4 regions of the Streptomyces sp. KMM 9044 genome follow, and region 2 is predicted to be linked to each of the others. Evidence: riboswitches for the same ligand, from Rfam matches in the RefSeq annotation. Region 2 holds a riboswitch; each other region holds the start of a gene.
What was found. Region 2 has a riboswitch for cobalamin ahead of HUV60_RS02455 ((2Fe-2S) ferredoxin domain-containing protein). Riboswitches for the same ligand answer to the same signal wherever they lie in the genome.

Region 1: another riboswitch for cobalamin. It lies ahead of HUV60_RS31225 (ABC transporter substrate-binding protein); the one in region 2 lies ahead of HUV60_RS02455 ((2Fe-2S) ferredoxin domain-containing protein).
Region 3: another riboswitch for cobalamin. It lies ahead of HUV60_RS26630 (cobalamin biosynthesis protein); the one in region 2 lies ahead of HUV60_RS02455 ((2Fe-2S) ferredoxin domain-containing protein).
Region 4: another riboswitch for cobalamin. It lies ahead of HUV60_RS06645 (energy-coupling factor ABC transporter permease); the one in region 2 lies ahead of HUV60_RS02455 ((2Fe-2S) ferredoxin domain-containing protein).

The regions. Positions count from the first base shown of each region.
Region 1 is NZ_CP113910.1:6,961,278-6,965,463, forward strand. Features, by position in the region: gene HUV60_RS31215 (hypothetical protein) at 1-56, shown strand, start outside; gene HUV60_RS31220 (aldo/keto reductase) at 340-1,359, shown strand; cobalamin riboswitch at 1,658-1,866, shown strand; partial or broken gene HUV60_RS31225 (ABC transporter substrate-binding protein) at 1,928-2,857, shown strand; gene HUV60_RS34140 (hypothetical protein) at 2,875-3,141, shown strand; partial or broken gene HUV60_RS31230 (methyltransferase) at 3,234-3,622, shown strand; gene HUV60_RS31235 (TcmI family type II polyketide cyclase) at 3,714-4,049, opposite strand; gene HUV60_RS31240 (SRPBCC family protein) at 4,078-4,186, opposite strand, start outside.
Region 2 is NZ_CP113910.1:519,863-524,048, forward strand. Features, by position in the region: gene HUV60_RS02445 (TauD/TfdA dioxygenase family protein) at 1-202, opposite strand, end outside; gene HUV60_RS02450 ((2Fe-2S)-binding protein) at 649-1,347, opposite strand; gene HUV60_RS02455 ((2Fe-2S) ferredoxin domain-containing protein) at 1,411-1,818, opposite strand; cobalamin riboswitch at 1,864-2,044, opposite strand; gene HUV60_RS02460 (hypothetical protein) at 2,218-2,637, shown strand; cobalamin riboswitch at 2,628-2,808, shown strand; gene HUV60_RS02465 (ABC transporter substrate-binding protein) at 2,837-3,862, shown strand; gene HUV60_RS02470 (FecCD family ABC transporter permease) at 3,859-4,186, shown strand, end outside.
Region 3 is NZ_CP113910.1:5,903,220-5,907,405, reverse strand. Features, by position in the region: gene HUV60_RS26645 (class II aldolase/adducin family protein) at 1-533, opposite strand, end outside; gene HUV60_RS26640 (inorganic phosphate transporter) at 753-1,994, shown strand; gene HUV60_RS26635 (hypothetical protein) at 2,029-2,250, shown strand; cobalamin riboswitch at 2,393-2,535, shown strand; gene HUV60_RS26630 (cobalamin biosynthesis protein) at 2,658-3,638, shown strand; gene HUV60_RS26625 (cobyric acid synthase) at 3,635-4,186, shown strand, end outside.
Region 4 is NZ_CP113910.1:1,475,646-1,479,831, reverse strand. Features, by position in the region: gene HUV60_RS06660 (energy-coupling factor ABC transporter ATP-binding protein) at 1-388, opposite strand, end outside; gene cbiQ (cobalt ECF transporter T component CbiQ) at 385-1,134, opposite strand; gene HUV60_RS06650 (energy-coupling factor ABC transporter substrate-binding protein) at 1,141-1,551, opposite strand; gene HUV60_RS06645 (energy-coupling factor ABC transporter permease) at 1,548-2,273, opposite strand; cobalamin riboswitch at 2,304-2,511, opposite strand; gene HUV60_RS06640 (ABC transporter substrate-binding protein) at 2,743-4,186, shown strand, end outside.

The DNA.
Region 1 (4,186 bases), 6.4 Mb from region 2:
TCGGTCCGGTGTGGGCCCACTTGGCCGACCTCGCGGTCGCCCTCAAGGACACGTGACGGTTCTCCACCGCCGCCGGACGGCCGATCCGGTGCGGGAGCGCACCACCGGCCCCGGCCGCGACGGCGCACCGGCGCGTCCGTACCCGCCGTGACGAAGACGGCGGCTGCCGTCCTTTCGGCCGCGGTCGCCGTACCACTGTCGCACTTGTAAAGCGGAACGCTGCTCCGTATTATTTCCGGAGCGGCGTTCCGCTTTTTCGTGGTGTCGGAGTGGACGTCCGGCAACCAGGCCACGCCGCGCCCTACCACAACACCCCACTCCCTATGGAGGAACACGGCCATGCAATACCGCACCTTGGGCCGCACCGGCGTGCAGGTCAGCTCCCTCGCGCTCGGCGCGATGAACTTCGGCAGGATCGGACGCACCACTCAGGACGAGGTCACCGCCGTCGTCGACGCCGCCCTGGAGGCAGGGATCAATCTCGTCGACACCGCCGACGCGTACAGCGGCGGCGAGTCGGAGGAGATGGTGGGCAGGGCCGTCGCCGGGCGTCGTGACGACATCGTGCTGGCCACGAAGGCGACGATGCCCATGGGGGACGAGCGAAATCATCAGGGCAGTTCGCGCCGCTGGCTGGTCACCGCCCTTGAGGACAGCCTGCGCCGCCTCGGCGTCGACCACGTCGACCTCTACCAGATCCACCGATGGGACCCGCACACCAGTGACGAGGAGACCCTGTCGGCGCTGACCGATCTGCAGCGCGCCGGAAAGATCCGCTACTTCGGCTCCTCGACCTTCCCGGCGCACCGGATCGTGCAGGCCCAGTGGGCCGCCCGTGACCATCGCCTGAGCCGCTACGTCACCGAACAGCCCAGTTACTCGATCCTGCAGCGCGGGATCGAGACCCACGTGCTGCCCGTGACCGAGGAGTACGGCCTCGGCGTACTGGTGTGGAGCCCGTTGGCCTCCGGCTGGCTCTCGGGTGTGGTCCGCGAGGGCCGGGACGTCACCACCAACCGCTCCACGTTCATGCCGCAGCGCTTCGACACCGCCGTCCCCTCCAACCGGGCCAGGCTCGACGCCGTCGAGCGACTCGCCAGGATCGCCGATGAGGCCGGCCTGACCATGATTCAGCTGGCGCTCGGATTCGTGACCGCGCACCCCGCTGTGACCAGCGCGCTGATCGGCCCTCGCACACTGGACCACCTGCGCTCGCAACTTGCCGCCGTCGGCACCGTGCTCCCCGCCGACGTGCTGGACGCGATCGACGCCGTGGTCACCCCCGGCACCGACCTGGCCGCGCACGAGAAGAACGACACCCCGCCCGCGCTGCTCGACCCCTCGCTGCGCCGCCGTTGACCCTCCGGGGGCCGCGCGCCGAAGGGGAACGCGCACGGCAGGCCGTCGCACGGGTGCTCCCCGCGACGGCCTGCACGGAACGCGCCGTGGCCGGCGCCGACGCAGGTCGCGGTCCGTTCGGGGCCAGAATGCCGGTGTCCACACCGGCGCGGCTCGGCGGGAGGCGTCCGTCCACCCGTGAGGACAGCTGCAGCGTACGCGTCCGAACCCTCTGAGCAGTCCCATGTCCGACCGGTCCGCCACCGACGGCACCGGACAGGGCAACCCCATACGCTCCGTCCAGGCCGCCCGGCCGATCTTGGTACGCTTCCGAGCCAGTCGTGCCACATCCGAGGCCAGGGAATCCGGTGGAAATCCGGAACTGACGCGCAGCGGTGAGGGGGGACGGGCGGAGCATTCATGACGCCACTGGGGCGGCCGGCCGGAAGAACGACGCGCACTGCCCCGGGAAGGCGCTCCGTCCGGGCGAACCCGAGTCCGAAGACCTGCTGGCACCAGGCCGCCATGGGCGGCGGGGTCCTCCGCAGGCCAGGCTCCGCGTGCGAGTCCCGACAGGCAAGGCGTCCCCGTGCCCCGTGCTCTCCCCGCTGCCGTGCCGCAAGCCCTTCTCATCGCTCCCGCCCTGCTGCTCACCGCCTGTGATGGTGACCCCGGAGACGACGGCGCCGGCAAGGGCCCGGACAAGCCCGCCGCGTCCGTCCACCCGCTCGCCCTCGACAACTGCGGACACCAGGTCACAGTGAAGTCCGTACACCAACGGGTCCTCTCCCTCAACCAGGGCACCACCGAGATCCTGCTCGCCCCCGGCCTCGCCGAACGCATGGCCGGCACCGCCACCTGGACCGACCCGGTGATGAAGGACCTCGAGAAGGCCGACGCGTCGGTGCCCCGCCTGGCGGACAACGGTCCGTCCTTCGAGAAGATGCTGGAACCGAACCCGACTTCGTCACCGCCTCCTTCGTCTCCACACTCGGCAGAGGCGGCGTCGCCACCCGTGAGCAGTTCGGGGAACTGGGCGTACCCACGTATGTCTCACCAGCCGACTGCGCCGCCGGAAAGGGCAACGACAGCGGTGGTGACGGCTCCCGCAGTGAGCCGCTCGCCCTCGACACCGTCTACGCCGAAATACGCGACCCTGCGTGCGTGTTCGGCATCGAGGAACACGGTGACAAGCTGGTCGCGGAACTGAAGGAGCGGGTACGCAAGGCCACCGACGGCCTGGACGCTTCCGGCACCTCCCTCATGTACCGGCTCGCCAACTCGCAGTCGCCCTACCTGGCAGGCTGCTGCGGCGCCCCCGGTGCCATCACCCGCGCGACCGGTGCCGAGAACGGCCTTCTCCGACACCCACGACGAGTGGCCGCAGATCAACCGGGAGACCGTCGCCGACCGCGGCCCCGACGTCATCGTCCTCGGCGACCTCACCCGCAGGTCCCGGACCGCGGAAACCGCCGAGGCGAAGATCCGTTTCCTGGAGACCAATACGGCTCCGGCAAGTCGACACTGCTGCGCCTGCTGGCCGGCGTCCTCACGCCATCCGCCGGCGTCGTCCGGCTCGACGGCCGGGCCCTGCCCGAGGCCGGCCGCCGGGCCGTCGCGCGCGCCGAGGACACCCTCGTGGCCTGGAAGCGGGCCGAGAACAACAAGGGCACCTTCCCGCTGTCCGGCGGTGTCGTGGCCTTCAAGAACTTCGTGGGCGCGGCCAACGAGCGCAACACCGTCCGCGACACCCCGGTCACCGGCAACACCTGCACGCTCTTTGAGCCCGCCGGACTGTGCTGAACTCCCCGCCGCACCACCGACCCGTCCCTCACCACCCCGCCCCCAGCTCCCGCCCTCCCTCGCCACGGCACAACAGAAGAAGCGAGGCGACGGATGGCGCCGGCCCCCGGCTGTGGGAGGACGGCGCGCCGGCCGGCCGGGCCCGGCTCATCGCCGGGGACCGCCGCCAGGACGTCCCCGTACGGGCGGACCTCTGCCTCATCAAGAACGTTCTGGAGCGGGCACGACGACAGCACCCGCCGGGTCCTGGCCGGCATCCGCGCGGCCCGGAGCGCGCGCCGTCGTCATCGACAACCTCGTCGACGACACCCCGCCGATGCGGTTCACCACGGCCATGGACCTGCTGCTCCTCACCGTCGGCGGTGCCAAGCACACCCGGCAGAGCATGACCGGCCGGCTGACCGAGGCGGGCCTGGTCATCGGCGAGGTCCGGCCGGTCAACGCCTGCCCGCACGCCTTCGAGTGCACCGTCCCCGGCTGATCCGTACCGCACCGGCCGGGTCCAGCCCCGAGGCCGCCGGTCCCGCGACACGCACGGGACCAGCGGCCTCGGGGCGTTCCGGGCCGGCCGCTCAGGAGCCGGCGCCGCGCTCCCAGTGGTAGAAGCACTGCGCCATGGCGTCCTTGGGGCTGCGCCAGGTCCGGGGGTTGTACGGGCTGACGTACGCCTCCAGCTGTTCGCTGATGCCGCGGAACTCGGGGTGTCCGGCCACCTTCGCGATGGCGGGCGCCGGGTCCCGCTCGGACTCGATGAGGTGCAGATACACGTCGTCGCCGAACTGGAAGAGCCGGCGTCCGCTCACCCCGATCAGGCCAGGCAGTTCACCCCGGTCGGAGGCGGCGAACACATCGGCGATCTGTGACGCCGAGCCGGGCGCCATACGGGCCACGATGAGTGCGTGGTGCATCGACGGTCCTTTCCGGATCGGTCGGCGGTCAGCGGGAGGTGACGGACGCGGTGTTCCTGCGCTCGTCGGAGGCCTGCTCGATCCGGTCCCGGATGAGCGCCATCTGCGTACGAGAGTTGCGGTTGATGTTGTCCGTC
Region 2 (4,186 bases):
TGCCGAGCGGGCGCGCGAGGTCGACCCCCTTGATCTCGGCGCCGATCGTGCGCGCCTGCGGGACGACGCCGAACCGTTCGTAGGGGCGTTCCTCCCGCCCCTCGGGCAGCCGGCGCAGCGTGCGCCGCCCCTCGTACATCCCGTCCTGCGGGATGCGCGCTTCGCGCAGGACGGTGGCCGGACCAGCATGCGTGACGGTCATGAAGTGCTCCTTCTCGTGTCTGCTTCGCCACGGTGTCCGGCGTCCGCGGAGGACGGGGGGTGCGGACGGTCTGAAAACTGCCGGGACGGCCGGGCGCAAGGATGTCCGGAGCGTCCGCCGGGAAGACGGAGGCACGGTCCGGATTCAGGGGCGGGGTGCGTCGAGCCTGCGGCTCGGAGGCAGCCGGTTATCGACCGGAGCGTTCACAACCGATTCGGTCCGGGACGCGCAGAGGCCCCGTCGTCGTGTTGAACCGGTGTGTGGTCACAGCACTGATTGTGTGATCTCCGTCGACTTCTGTCAACGGGGCGTCACGGGGAGGGAACAGCGGACGCCTGGAGGCCGGGCGTCACCGGAGTCCGCCCTGCCCCGTTCGGGGTCTCCCCCCCCCTCACCGGAACACTCTCCTGCGCGGGGCCGGTGGGCCCGCGCGGCGTCCTGGCTGCTCACGGTCCGTCTCGGCCGGCCAGGCAGCAGTCACCGCACTTGGAGCCGTTCGGCGCACGGTAGTAGAGGCAGCAACTGCGGCGTCGGAACGTGAGATCCGGTCCGGTGATCATTCCCGTGCCCGCAAGCCGTCCGGTACTCAGCAGTTCGGCCGTGAGGCCGGTGAGCGGCTCGCGCAGCCCGGGGCGGGCCCCCAGCAGGGCGTGGGACGCCCCGACGAGCGCGGAGGCGGCGTTCCCGTCCAGCAGACGCGGAGCGATCCTGACACGGAGTCCGGCCGCGAGCCCCCGCAGATGGCCCATCACCTGCTCGTTCAGGGTGAGAACGGGTTCGGGCAACCGCTCGGTGTACCAGCCGGCAGGGCGGGGCAGACGGAGGGCCGGTCCGTCGTCGGCACGCTGCAACTCCGTCAGGTCCAGGACGATGCCGTGCAGCAGTGCGCAAGCGAGGGCGGGGGACCACAGGCGTGCCGCGTGTCCGAGGTGGACGATGGACACACCGATCCGCGGTTCGCGGGTGTGGTGCCGGTGCGCCACGGCCTCGGCCAGGTCGGTGAAGCCCCTCGCATAGGAGTGGTCGAGCGGATGCCAGCCCTCGTCCCGGCCACCGACGTGCACGGCGAAGAACCCGCCGAGGGCCGTCACGTCCCGGAGAGCCGCGGCGACGGCCCCGGCAGCCGCCCGGGCATGTTCGGTCATGTCGGGGCGCTTCCCTTCCGGCGGATGTACCGACACAGGGTCGATGAATGGGTGAGCGTGGTCTCAGGAAGCCGTACGCCGCCGCGGTGGAGTGATGGCGTACAGGTCGAGGATCTCCGGCCGGGGCACTGTTCCGGGTCCGCCGGCGCGTGCCCAGGCGGCGATGTCCTCGATGGCGTCCGGGTCGTTGACCAGTCCGAGCCAGACGGGCCGGGCGCCGGCGGCCCGGCCCGCCGCGGAGGGCTGGACGACGATGACGTTGGCCTGTTCGCACACGTCCAGGCACTCGGACACCCGCACAGGTACCTCCGCGCGCAGGCGCGCTGTCTGCGCCGTGTGGTCGACACCGATCACCTTCGGGCTGCCACAGCAGCAGTCCCTGCACACGACGACTCTGCAGGGCGCCGGGGCGGGCCCCGGGGTCGCGACGTCGACGGACGTCGTTCCGGCCGTGCTCGCTTCGGCGGGCATGCGGCATCGTTCCTCTCTCCGGGGAGATCCGCCCCGGGACGCGTCGAGGAGGCGACCGCGTGAGTCTCCTGGCTCTCGGGTCGATGCGCGCTCCGCGCCTTCCCGCCCTGGTGCGGGCAGTGGTCATGTGCGGGTCTCGCTCGCCGATCACAGTGGCGGGACCGCGCCGGATTCACACCGGCTTCCTCGTTCCGCCGTCGCCCTGTCGTCGGCCATCATTCCATCGCGCGGGCCCTCGCACCACGATGGCCCCCGCCCGCGTCCCCGAGGGGACCGGCCGGGCGGACCGGGCGTACGCGGTGCGCGCGGAACAGGGCCGGGCCGGATGCGCGGGATGCGCGGCACCCGTCGGGCCGTCGTGTTCGTGCACGGACGGGAACATCGTTCCGCCTCGCGGGCGTGCGGTGCCGTCACGGGCGGCCCGGCCGGACGGTCCCGTCCTCGGTCGCGCCGGACACCACGGCGACGGGGATCCCGGCGACGACGTACGCGTGCTGCGCACCCCCGCGCGCCTGCCTGGCCCCGGGCTGCGTCCTCATCCTGGACCTCGCGGGCAAGGAACCGCTCGCCCGCGAGGTCGTCCCGTCCAAGGTGGTGCGGCGCGGTGACGGCCCGACGGTGCGGACCGGCACGACAGCAGGGGTGTACGGCCGGTCCCGTACGCCCTTTCGCCCTCGCCCCAAGGAACCGCTCGCCCGCGAGGTCGTCCCGTCCAAGGTGGTGCGGCGCGGTGACGGCCCGACGGTGCGGACCGGCACGACAGCAGGGGTGTACGGCCGGTCCCGTACGCCCTTTCGCCCTCGCCCCGGGGAAACGTAGTATCACCTGGTCATCGCCGCGACGGGAGACAGGAAGCCGGTGCGAATCCGGCACGGTCCCGCCACTGTGACCGGGGAGCGCCCCTCCGACACGCCACTGCGCGCCGCGCGGGAAGGCGGAGGGGAACGTCGATCCGGGAGTCAGGACACTGGCCTGTCGCGGGCCCGTCCCAAGGAGCGCGGACTCCAGGAGGCTTCACGTGTTTCCCTTGCTCACCCCTGCGCGAAAGCGCCAGTGCCGTCGCACGACGGCCGCGGCGGTCGCACTGTCGGCGGTCCTGCTGACCGCCGGCTGCGGCTCGTCCGACGACGGCGCCGGCCACGCGAAGGCCACCTCGACCGTGCCCGGAGGCTTTCCCGTCACCATCGACAACTGCGGTGTGAGGACGACGTACGGCACACCGCCGTCCCGGGTGGTCACCATCCACCAGCACCCCGCGGAACTGATGCTCGCCCTCGGTCTGGAGGACCACATGGTGGGCACCGCCTTCCCCGACTCGGCCGTACTGCCGGAGCTGAGGAAGGACTTCGAGACGGTACCGGAACTCGCCCAGAGGGAACCGTCGTTCGAGAGGATCCTCGACGCCGAACCCGACTTCGTCTACGGCGGCTACGGCAGCGCCTTCGCCGAGAACGAGGGCCGCTCCCGCAAGGCGTTCGCCGATGCCGGCATCGACACGTACCTCAACCGTGAGTACTGCGGCGGGAAGCAGCTGACGATGGAGGACACCTACGCCGAGGTCCGCACCATAGGCCGGATCTTCGACGTGTCCGACCGTGCCGACGAACTGGTCGCCGACCTCCGGGGCAGGGTCGGCGAGGCCGCGTCCGCCGTCGAGGGGGAGCCGGAGGTACCGGTCTTCGTCTACGACAGCGGCGACAAGAGCGCCTTCACCGCGGGCGGCAAGGGCCTGGGCACCGAGCTGATCCGGCTGGCCGGCGGGAAGAACGTGTTCGCCGACCTCGACGAGGTCTTCGGTGACGTCTCCTGGGAACAGGTTGTCGAGCGCAGGCCCGAGGTGATCGCCATCTACGACTACGCCGGCGCAGGCGGCGTCGAGCAGAAGAAGAAGTTCCTGCTCTCCCAACCCGCCCTCGCCGACGTACCCGCCGTCAGGAACAAGCGGTTCGTCGTCCTCCCACTGACCGCGACCCTGATCGGTATCCGGTCGGCGTACGCGGTCGGGGACCTGGCCCGCGGGCTGCATCCCCAGAGTTTCCGATGACGCGCACCGTCACCGGACCATCCGTGGGGCCGGTTTCGACGGAGGGGCGGGAAAAGGGCCGCACGGCCACGGCCGGCATCCTGCTCGTGCTGGCCGTTCTGCTCGTGGCCTCCGCCACGGCGGGCCTGGCCATCGGCTCGGTCCAGGTACCGCCCGGCCAGGTCTGGGGCATCGTGACGCACGCGCTGGGCGCCGACTGGACGCAGCCGGCCTGGTCCGGTGCACGGGAGACCATCGTGCTGGACGTACGGGCGCCACGCGTCCTGCTCGGAGCCGTGACCGGCGCCGGCCTCGCGGTGGTGGGCGCCGCCCTGCAGGCGCTGG
Region 3 (4,186 bases), 5.4 Mb from region 2:
GTGACGGTGCCGTGGTTCTGGAGGAGGCAGCCGGCGCGGTCCTCGAGGGCGCGCAGCATGTTCTCGGCCAGCTCGTCGGTGCCGTAGGTCGCGTACGGGGCCACCCGTGCGGGTCCGCCGAGCGCGGCGGCCATGTAGTGGATCAGCGGGAGTTCGTCGACAAGTGTGGAGACGGCCGTCGCGTGCACGGCGTGGGTGTGCACCACCGCGCGGGCGCCGGTCGTGCGGTACACCGCGAGATGCATGGGCAGCTCGCTGGTCGGGGCCAGGGTGCCGAGGATTTGCCGGCCGGTGAGGTCGACGCCGGTCACGTCGTCCGGCGTCAGCCGGTCGTAGGGCACGCCCGAGGGGGTGACCAGCACGGTCTCCCCCACCCGCAGCGAGACGTTGCCGGAGGTCCCGACGACGAGCCCGTCCGCGGCGGTTCGGCGGGCCGCCCCGACGAGGGCGGTCCAGGCGCGGGCCTCCTCGTCGCTCGCCGGCCGCTCCCACCGCTTCTTCGTGTCCCGCCGGTCGACCTGTTGCTCAGCCATGCCGTGATCCTGCCGGGTGACCGAAATCTCTTCAACGGCGTGCCTTCGGCTCCCGGCCGTGCCCACCCGCTTCCGGCCGACCGTCCGCAGCCGCTTCCGGCCGACCGTGGAGCATCCGGCTTCACCACGGTCACTCCGACGCCCATCCCAGTTCATCTTCCGTTCATTCAGGTTACTTACGTTCAACGCGCCAATGACTTCGAACGATTGCCTGGGTAAATGGAAAGCTTCTCGCTGATCCTCGCGATTGTGGTAGTAACCGCACTCGCGTTTGATTTCACGAACGGTTTCCACGACACCGCGAACGCGATGGCGACGACCATTTCGACCGGTGCTCTCAAGCCCAAGGTTGCGGTGGCCATGTCCGCCGTGCTCAACCTGGTGGGCGCCTTCCTCTCCGTGGAGGTCGCCAACACGATCTCCAAGGGCCTCGTCGACGAGGCCGGCATCCGTCCCGAGGTCATCTTCGCCGCACTGGTCGGCGCGATCCTCTGGAACCTCCTGACCTGGCTGGTCGGTCTGCCGTCCAGTTCCTCGCACGCCCTGATGGGCGGCCTGATCGGCGCCACCGTCGCCTCGGCGGGCTTCGGCGCCGTGCACGGCGACGTCCTGGTCACCAAGGTACTGATCCCCGCGATCGCCGCGCCGCTGGTCGCCGGCCTGGCCGCGATGTTCGCGACCCGGCTGACCTACCGCATGGGCCGCAAATCGGCCGACAGCAAGGCCTCCGAGAAGGGGTACCGGGCCGGACAGATCGCCTCCGCCGGCCTGGTCTCCCTGGCCCACGGCACCAACGACGCCCAGAAGACGATGGGCATCATCACCCTGGCCCTGGTCACCGGCGGCACCCTCGCCCCGGACTCCGACCCGCCGATGTGGGTCATCCTCTCCGCGGGCATCGCCATCGCGCTCGGCACCTACCTCGGCGGCTGGCGCATCATCCGCACCATGGGCAAGGGCCTGACCGACCTCCAGCCGCAGCAGGGCTTCGCCGCCCAGACCAGCGCCGCGACGGTCATCCTGGCCTCCTCCCACCTCGGTTTCTCCCTGTCCACCACGCACTCGGTCTCGGGTTCGGTGATGGGTGCGGGCCTGGGCCGCAAGGGCGGCGTGGTCCGCTGGTCGACGGCCACCCGGATGTTCGTCGCCTGGGGCCTGACGCTGCCTGCGGCGGCCCTGGTCGCGGCGATCGCGGAGTGGGTCTGCGGCTTCGGCGGCTGGGGCACCGCCCTCGTCGCCGTCTTCCTGGTCGGCTCCAGCGCGGCGATCTGGAAGATCTCCCGGCGCGAGGTCATCGACCACACCAACGTGAACGAGACCGACGAGGAACAGAGCGGCGTCGTGACCGCGGCCATGGCCGCGGTGGCCATCCCGCCGGCGGGCCACGTGAGCGACGAACTCTCGGCCACCGTCCCGGCCCCCGCCGACCCGACGGCCCCTCCGGCCAAGACCACGGTCTGACCCCCACAGCAGGACGCGAAGGAAGAAGAGCACCATGAAGATCGACTGGGCCGCCCTCGGTTCCGTCTTCGGCGTCAGCCTCGTGGTCACCGTGGCGCTGGTGGCCCTGTTCACCTTGGGCATCACCGGCCTGTCCCGCCGTGAACGGGCCGCCGCCCAGGGCGGGTCCGCGGCCCTCGCGGTCACCGGTGCCTACGCCTGCTTCGCGGCGTGCGCGGCGGCGGTGGCGTACGGGATCCACCTGATCATGGCCTGACGGCCGCGCGACGGGCGGTGCGGGGCGCGTTGCCTCCGTACCGCCCGTTCACCGTGCCCGTGCCGCCTTCGGGGTTCACCCTCCCGAACCCCTCTGTGGGCCTCAGCACACTTCAGCCTCGCAGGTCAACGGCAAGTTGACGGTTCTTCCGGACCATGGTGGACTGCCGAAGCCACTACGGGCGGCAGGAGAGGAAGCCGGTGCGATTCCGGCGCGGTCCCGCCACTGTCACCGGGGTGAACCACCCCGGGAGCCAGGAACTCTCGCCGCCGGTCTCGTCGAACCAGGGCGTGGACACCCTGAGTGAGGACATATCGTCATGCCCGGCTGCCTGTCGAGGTCGACCAACGACGCCCCGCCCCCGCCCGGGGCGACCGCCCCCACCGGATCCCTCACCGGCTGAACCCATGGGTGCCGATCGCGCGTTCGCGTACGGCGCCGCTGCCGGCCTCCTCGGCGACCTGCTCCTCGGCGATCCCCGCCGAGGGCATCCGGTCGCCGCTTTCGGGCGGGCCGCGGCTGCCGTGGAACACATGCTGTGGCGGGACGACCGGGGCCGGGGCGCGCTGCACACCGCCATCTGCGTCGGCGGGGCCGTCGCTCTGGGGAGCCTGGCCGCCCGCTGTGTGCGGTCCTCCCCCGCCGCCTCCGTCGCCCTGACCGGCGCGGCCACCTGGGCCGTCGTCGGAGGGACGTCGCTGGCCCGGGAGGCCCGAGCCATCGGGCGCGCCCTGGAGTCCGGGACCGCCGAGGGCATCGCCGCGGCACGGGCGCGGCTGCCGCACCTGTGCGGGCGGGACCCGCAGGCACTGGACGCCGACGGGATCGCCCGCGCGGTCGTGGAGTCCGTCGCCGAGAACACCTCCGACGCCGTGGTGGGCGCCCTGGTGTGGGGGGCCTTCGCCGGTGTGCCGGGGCTGCTCGGGTTCCGGGCCGTCAACACCCTGGACGCCATGGTCGGCCACAAGTCCCCCCGCCACCTGCGCTACGGCTGGGCCTCCGCGCGCCTCGACGACGTCGCCGGGTGGCCCGGGGCGCGGCTGACCGCCGTCCTCGCCTCGGCCGCCGGGCCGGACCCGCGGGGCGCGGTGCGGGCCTGGCGCGCGGATGCCGCCACGCATCCGAGTCCCAACGCCGGGCCCGTGGAGGCGTCCTTCGCGGGCGCGCTCGGCGTGCGGCTCGGAGGGACGCTGTCCTACGCCGGGCGGGTCGAGCACCGGCCCGTCCTCAACGGCGGCGGCCGTGCCGTGGCCGTTGAGGACATCGACCGCGCGGTACGGCTCTCGCGCCGCGTCGGCTGGCTGGCGCTCGGTGCCGGCGCCGTCGCGCGGCCCGCGGTGCGAGCGGCGATGCGGTCGGCGCGCCGCGGGAAGGGACGTACGTCATGAGCGGTGGGGGCCTGCTGGTCGCCGGTACGACGTCGGACGCCGGCAAGAGTGTGGTGACCGCCGGGATCTGCCGGTGGCTGGTGCGGCAGGGCGTCAAGGTCGCGCCGTTCAAGGCGCAGAACATGTCGCTGAACTCGTTCGTGACGCGGGAGGGCGCCGAGATCGGCCGGGCGCAGGCCATGCAGGCCCAGGCCTGCCGGGTGGAGCCGCACGCGCTGATGAACCCGGTGCTGCTCAAGCCCGGCGGGGAACGGAGCAGCCAGGTCGTCCTGCTGGGCCGGGCGGTCGGAGAGCTGAGCGCGCGCGGCTACCACGGCGGGCGGCAACAGCAACTCCTGGGCACGGTGCTGGACTGTCTCGCACAGTTGCGGGGCACGTATGACGCGGTGATCTGCGAAGGGGCCGGCAGCCCGGCCGAGATCAACCTGCGGCGCACCGACATCGTCAACATGGGGATCGCCAGGAACGCCGGGCTCCCCGTCCTCGTCGTCGGCGACATCGACCGCGGCGGCGTCTTCGCCTCCTTCTTCGGCACCGTCGCGCTGCTG
Region 4 (4,186 bases), 960 kb from region 2:
GTGCGACCCGCGCCCGCACCTCCGTGTCGGACAGCCCGAGGTTCAGCGGCCCGAACGACACGTCCTGCCCCACGGACGCCGCGAACAACTGGTCGTCGGGGTCCTGCACCACCAGCTGCACCGTCGTCCGCAACCGCGTCAGTCCCTTGCGGTCGTACCGCACGGGCCGGCCCTCCACCGTCAACTCACCGCCGCTCGGCCGCAGTCCACCGCTCAGCAGCCGCATCAACGTGGTCTTGCCACTGCCGTTGCGGCCCAGCAACGCGAGTGCGCGCCCCTGACGCACCTCGAAGTCGAGGCCGCTCAGTACGGCCGGGCCGTCCTCGTAGGCGAAGGACGCGTCCCGCAGGGCGACCAGCGCGGGACCTTTCGGTGCGGGATCGCTCATGACATGCGGCTTTCCAGGAGAAGGGTGACGGTGGCCAGCGTCACGAGCAGCAGCACGCTCACGGCCGTGAACCGTACGGAGATCCGCGCCTCGGGCACCAGGACGCGCAGCGTGCCGTCGTAACCGCGCCCGGCGAGCCCCGCCTGCAGTCGCGCCGCCCGGTCGAAGGACCGGACGAACGCCGTCGCGCCGAGCCCGCCCAGCGAACGCCACGACGCCGCCCGGGCGGTGTGCCCCAGCCGGGCCGCCTGCGCCTGACCGACCCGGCGCACGGAGTCGAGCAGCAGGAAGCTCATGCGGTACGTCACCAGGGCCACGTCCACCAGGGGTGCGGGCACCCCGGCCCGTACCAGGCGCGGCAGCAGGTCCGACATCGGCGTGGTGAACGCGAACAGCAGCACCCCGAGGGACGCCGCCGAGGTGCGCAGCAGCAACTCGCCTGCACGCAGCGGCCCTTCGGGGGCCGGTGACACCCACCCGTCCGGTCCGCCCACCTGCACGAGCAGCGTGAGCGTCCCGGTGACGCAGAAGCCCAGCGGTACCCGGTAGGCACGCCACAGCCGCCGGCCCGGCACCCCCGCCGGGCCCAGCAGCACCGCGAGCGCGGTCACCAGCACCAGAGCCGCGCCCGGCCATGGAGGCAGGGAGACCGCGAGCACGGTGAGCCCCAGTCCGAGCACGGCCTTGTCCACCGGATGACGGCGGCGCCAGCGACTGCTGTGCGCCGCCACGTCGATCGGCAGCACGCGCGATCAGGCCCGGGGCCCGGGGGAGACCGCTTCACCGGAGCCGGAGCCGGAGCCGGTGCCGGTGCCGGTGCCGGAGCCCGGTCCGGTGCCGGCCGCCGACTGCTGCTCCCGTGCCCGCTCCGCACCCTGCCGCCGCCCGCGCCGCACCCCGAAGCAGTACGCCAGGACCCCCGCGCCGCCGGCGGCCTGGAGGGCGAACAGCCCCGACTCGATCTCACCGGACGGGGGTTCGTACAGCGGCGAGAACCACGGCTCGTAGTCGGGTTCGATCTCGGTGATCGCGGTCTGAGCCTCACCGTCCGCACCGGCGAACGGCTCCTCCTTGTGGTCGCCGAGCCCGAGCGCCAGCGGCAGCACCGCGAGCGCGGCCACGGCGAGCAGCAGCAGCGAGTTGATCTTCGCGTTCCTGGTCATCGCGCCACCTCCGATTCCGTACCCGCCGTCGCCGACGAGGCAGGCCTGTTGCGGGCGGCTTTGGCCACCAGCACGCCGAGACGGGTCAGTTCACCCCTGCTGGACTGCACCAGCAGGCGCATCACCAGCACGGTCAGCAGCCCCTCGCTCACCGCGAGCGGGAGCTGCGTGACGGCGAAGATGGAGCCGAACTTCCCGAGCGCGCCCAGGAACCCGCTCCCCGGATCGGGGAAGGCGAGCGCCAGTTGCGCGCTGGTGACGCAGTACGTGGACAGGTCGGCGACGAACGCGCCGCAGAACACCGCCGCCATCAGCGGCGCCCCGTACCGCCGGGCCAGCCGGTACACGCCGTACCCCGCCCACGGCCCGACCACCGCCATGGAGAAGACGTTGGCGCCCAGCGTGGTCAGCCCGCCATGGGCGAGCAACAGGGCCTGGAACAGCAGGGTGATGGTGCCCAGCACCGCCATGACCGGCGGCCGGAACAGGATGGCGCCCAGCCCGGTGCCGGTGGGATGGGAACAACTCCCGGTAACCGAGGGGAGTTTCAGCGCGGACAGAACGAAGGTGAACGCTCCCGAGGCGCCGAGCAACAGCGTGCTCTCGGGATGTTCCCTGACGTCACGGATGAGTGACCGGGCGCCGTGGACGACGAACGGCGTCGCCGCGGCACCCCAGGCGACCGCGTGCGCCGGTGGCAGAAAACCTTCGGCAATATGCATGACTCAGCAGACCCTCTCCAGCACCTCGTGGATGGTTGACGCGCCTTGGCCGGTCTCCTGGCTGACGGGTACCACCGCCCGAACTCCGCCTTCCCGGGTCCCAGGGGGACCCAGTGGCTGCCCGTCGGTCCTGTCGGGGACAGGACCAGGGGCCGGAGCCGGACTTCCCGATCACAGTGGCGAGGGCCGCACCGGTATCGCACCGGATTTCCCGTTCACCAAGGCGTGGCGACAGTAGACCGGCTCCGGCCCGGTGACAAGCAGGTGCCGCGGCGCGCGGACGGCGCTGCACAGCTCGCACCCCGGCGCACACCTGCGGCCTTGACACCCGACGCACGCCGATGACAAGGGCGGCACCCCGGCGCCGCTGTTCCCCGAAACGTCGGCATGAGGGGCCGGGGCCCTGGGCAGAACCTTGCTGCAATTAATATGCAACAACGAATTCCAGTCAGCAGAGGTGTGAGGTTCGATGACGACCCGACGAATACGGCGTACCACCGGCACGGCGACCACGGCCGCCGCGCTCGCGCTGGCCGCCGCCTGCTCGGCGCCGACCGGCGGCTCGGACGCCGGTGTGCACGGCGGCGGGTCCGCCGAGTCCGTGGTGATCGGCGTTCCCTCCGAACCCGACACCCTCAGCCCCCTGCTCGGCTACGGCAAGGACGGCAACTCCAAGATCTTCGACGGGCTGCTGGCCCGGGACGCAGACCTGGAACTCGAGCCCGCCCTGGCGAAGGCCCTGCCCGAGATCGGCGACGACGGCCGCACCTACACCTACACCCTGCGCTCCGGCGTGACGTTCAGCGACGGCGAACCCCTCACCGCCGAGGACGTCGTCCACACGTACGAAACGGTGCTCGACGACAAGACCAACAACACCGCCAAGAGCGAACTGGACGCCGTCGAGAAGGTCCGCGCGGGCGGCGACGACAAGGTCGTCTTCACCCTCAAGTACCCGTACGCGGCCTTCGCCGCCCGCACCGTCCTGCCCATCGTCCCCGAGCACATCACCGCCGGGCAGGATCCCAACACCGGCGCCTTCAACACCGAGCCGGTCGGCACCGGACCGTACGTCCTCACCGGCTGGAGCAAGGGCGAGAAGCTCACCTTCAAGGCGAACCCGGACTACTGGGGCGGCGCCCCGAAGGTGAAAAAGCTCACCATGGCGGTCATCGCCGACGACGACGTCCGCGCCACCCGCCTGCGCTCCGGCGACCTCGACGGCGCGACCCTCCCGCCCAACCTCGCCGCCACCTTCAAGAACGACGACGGCCTCAAGACCCACCAGGCCACCTCCTACGACTTCCGTGCCGTCACTCTCCCCACCGCGAACGAGGTCACCGGCGACACCGCGATCCGCCGCGCCCTCGACCTCGCCGTGGACCGCGAGGCCATGGTCGACAAGATCCTCGACGGAGCCGGCCGCCCCGCCTACGGCCCGCTGCCCCTGGACGACCCCTGGTACACCAAGGACGTCGAACGCCCCCAGGACCTCGACGAGGCCCGCAGCATCCTCGACGAGGCCGGCTGGAAGACCGGCGGGGACGGCGAGGAAGGCATCCGCGCCAAGGACGGCGTCCGGGCCGGCTTCACTCTCTTCTACCCCTCCGGCGACAAGGTCCGCCAGGACCACGCCCTCGCCTACGCCTCCGACGCCAAGAAGGCCGGCATCGACGTCAAGGTCGAGGGCGCCACCTGGGAGGTCATCGAACCCCGGATGGGCAAGGACGCCGTCCTCGCCGGCTTCGGCAGCACCGGCGACCCCGACTTCGGCCTCTACACCCTCCTGCACTCCTCCCTCGCCGGTGACGGCTTCAACAACATGGCCCGCTACGACAACCCCGCCGTCGACGAGGCCCTCGACACCGGCCGCCGCAGCCAGGACCCCGAGGACCGCAAGGCCGCCTACGACG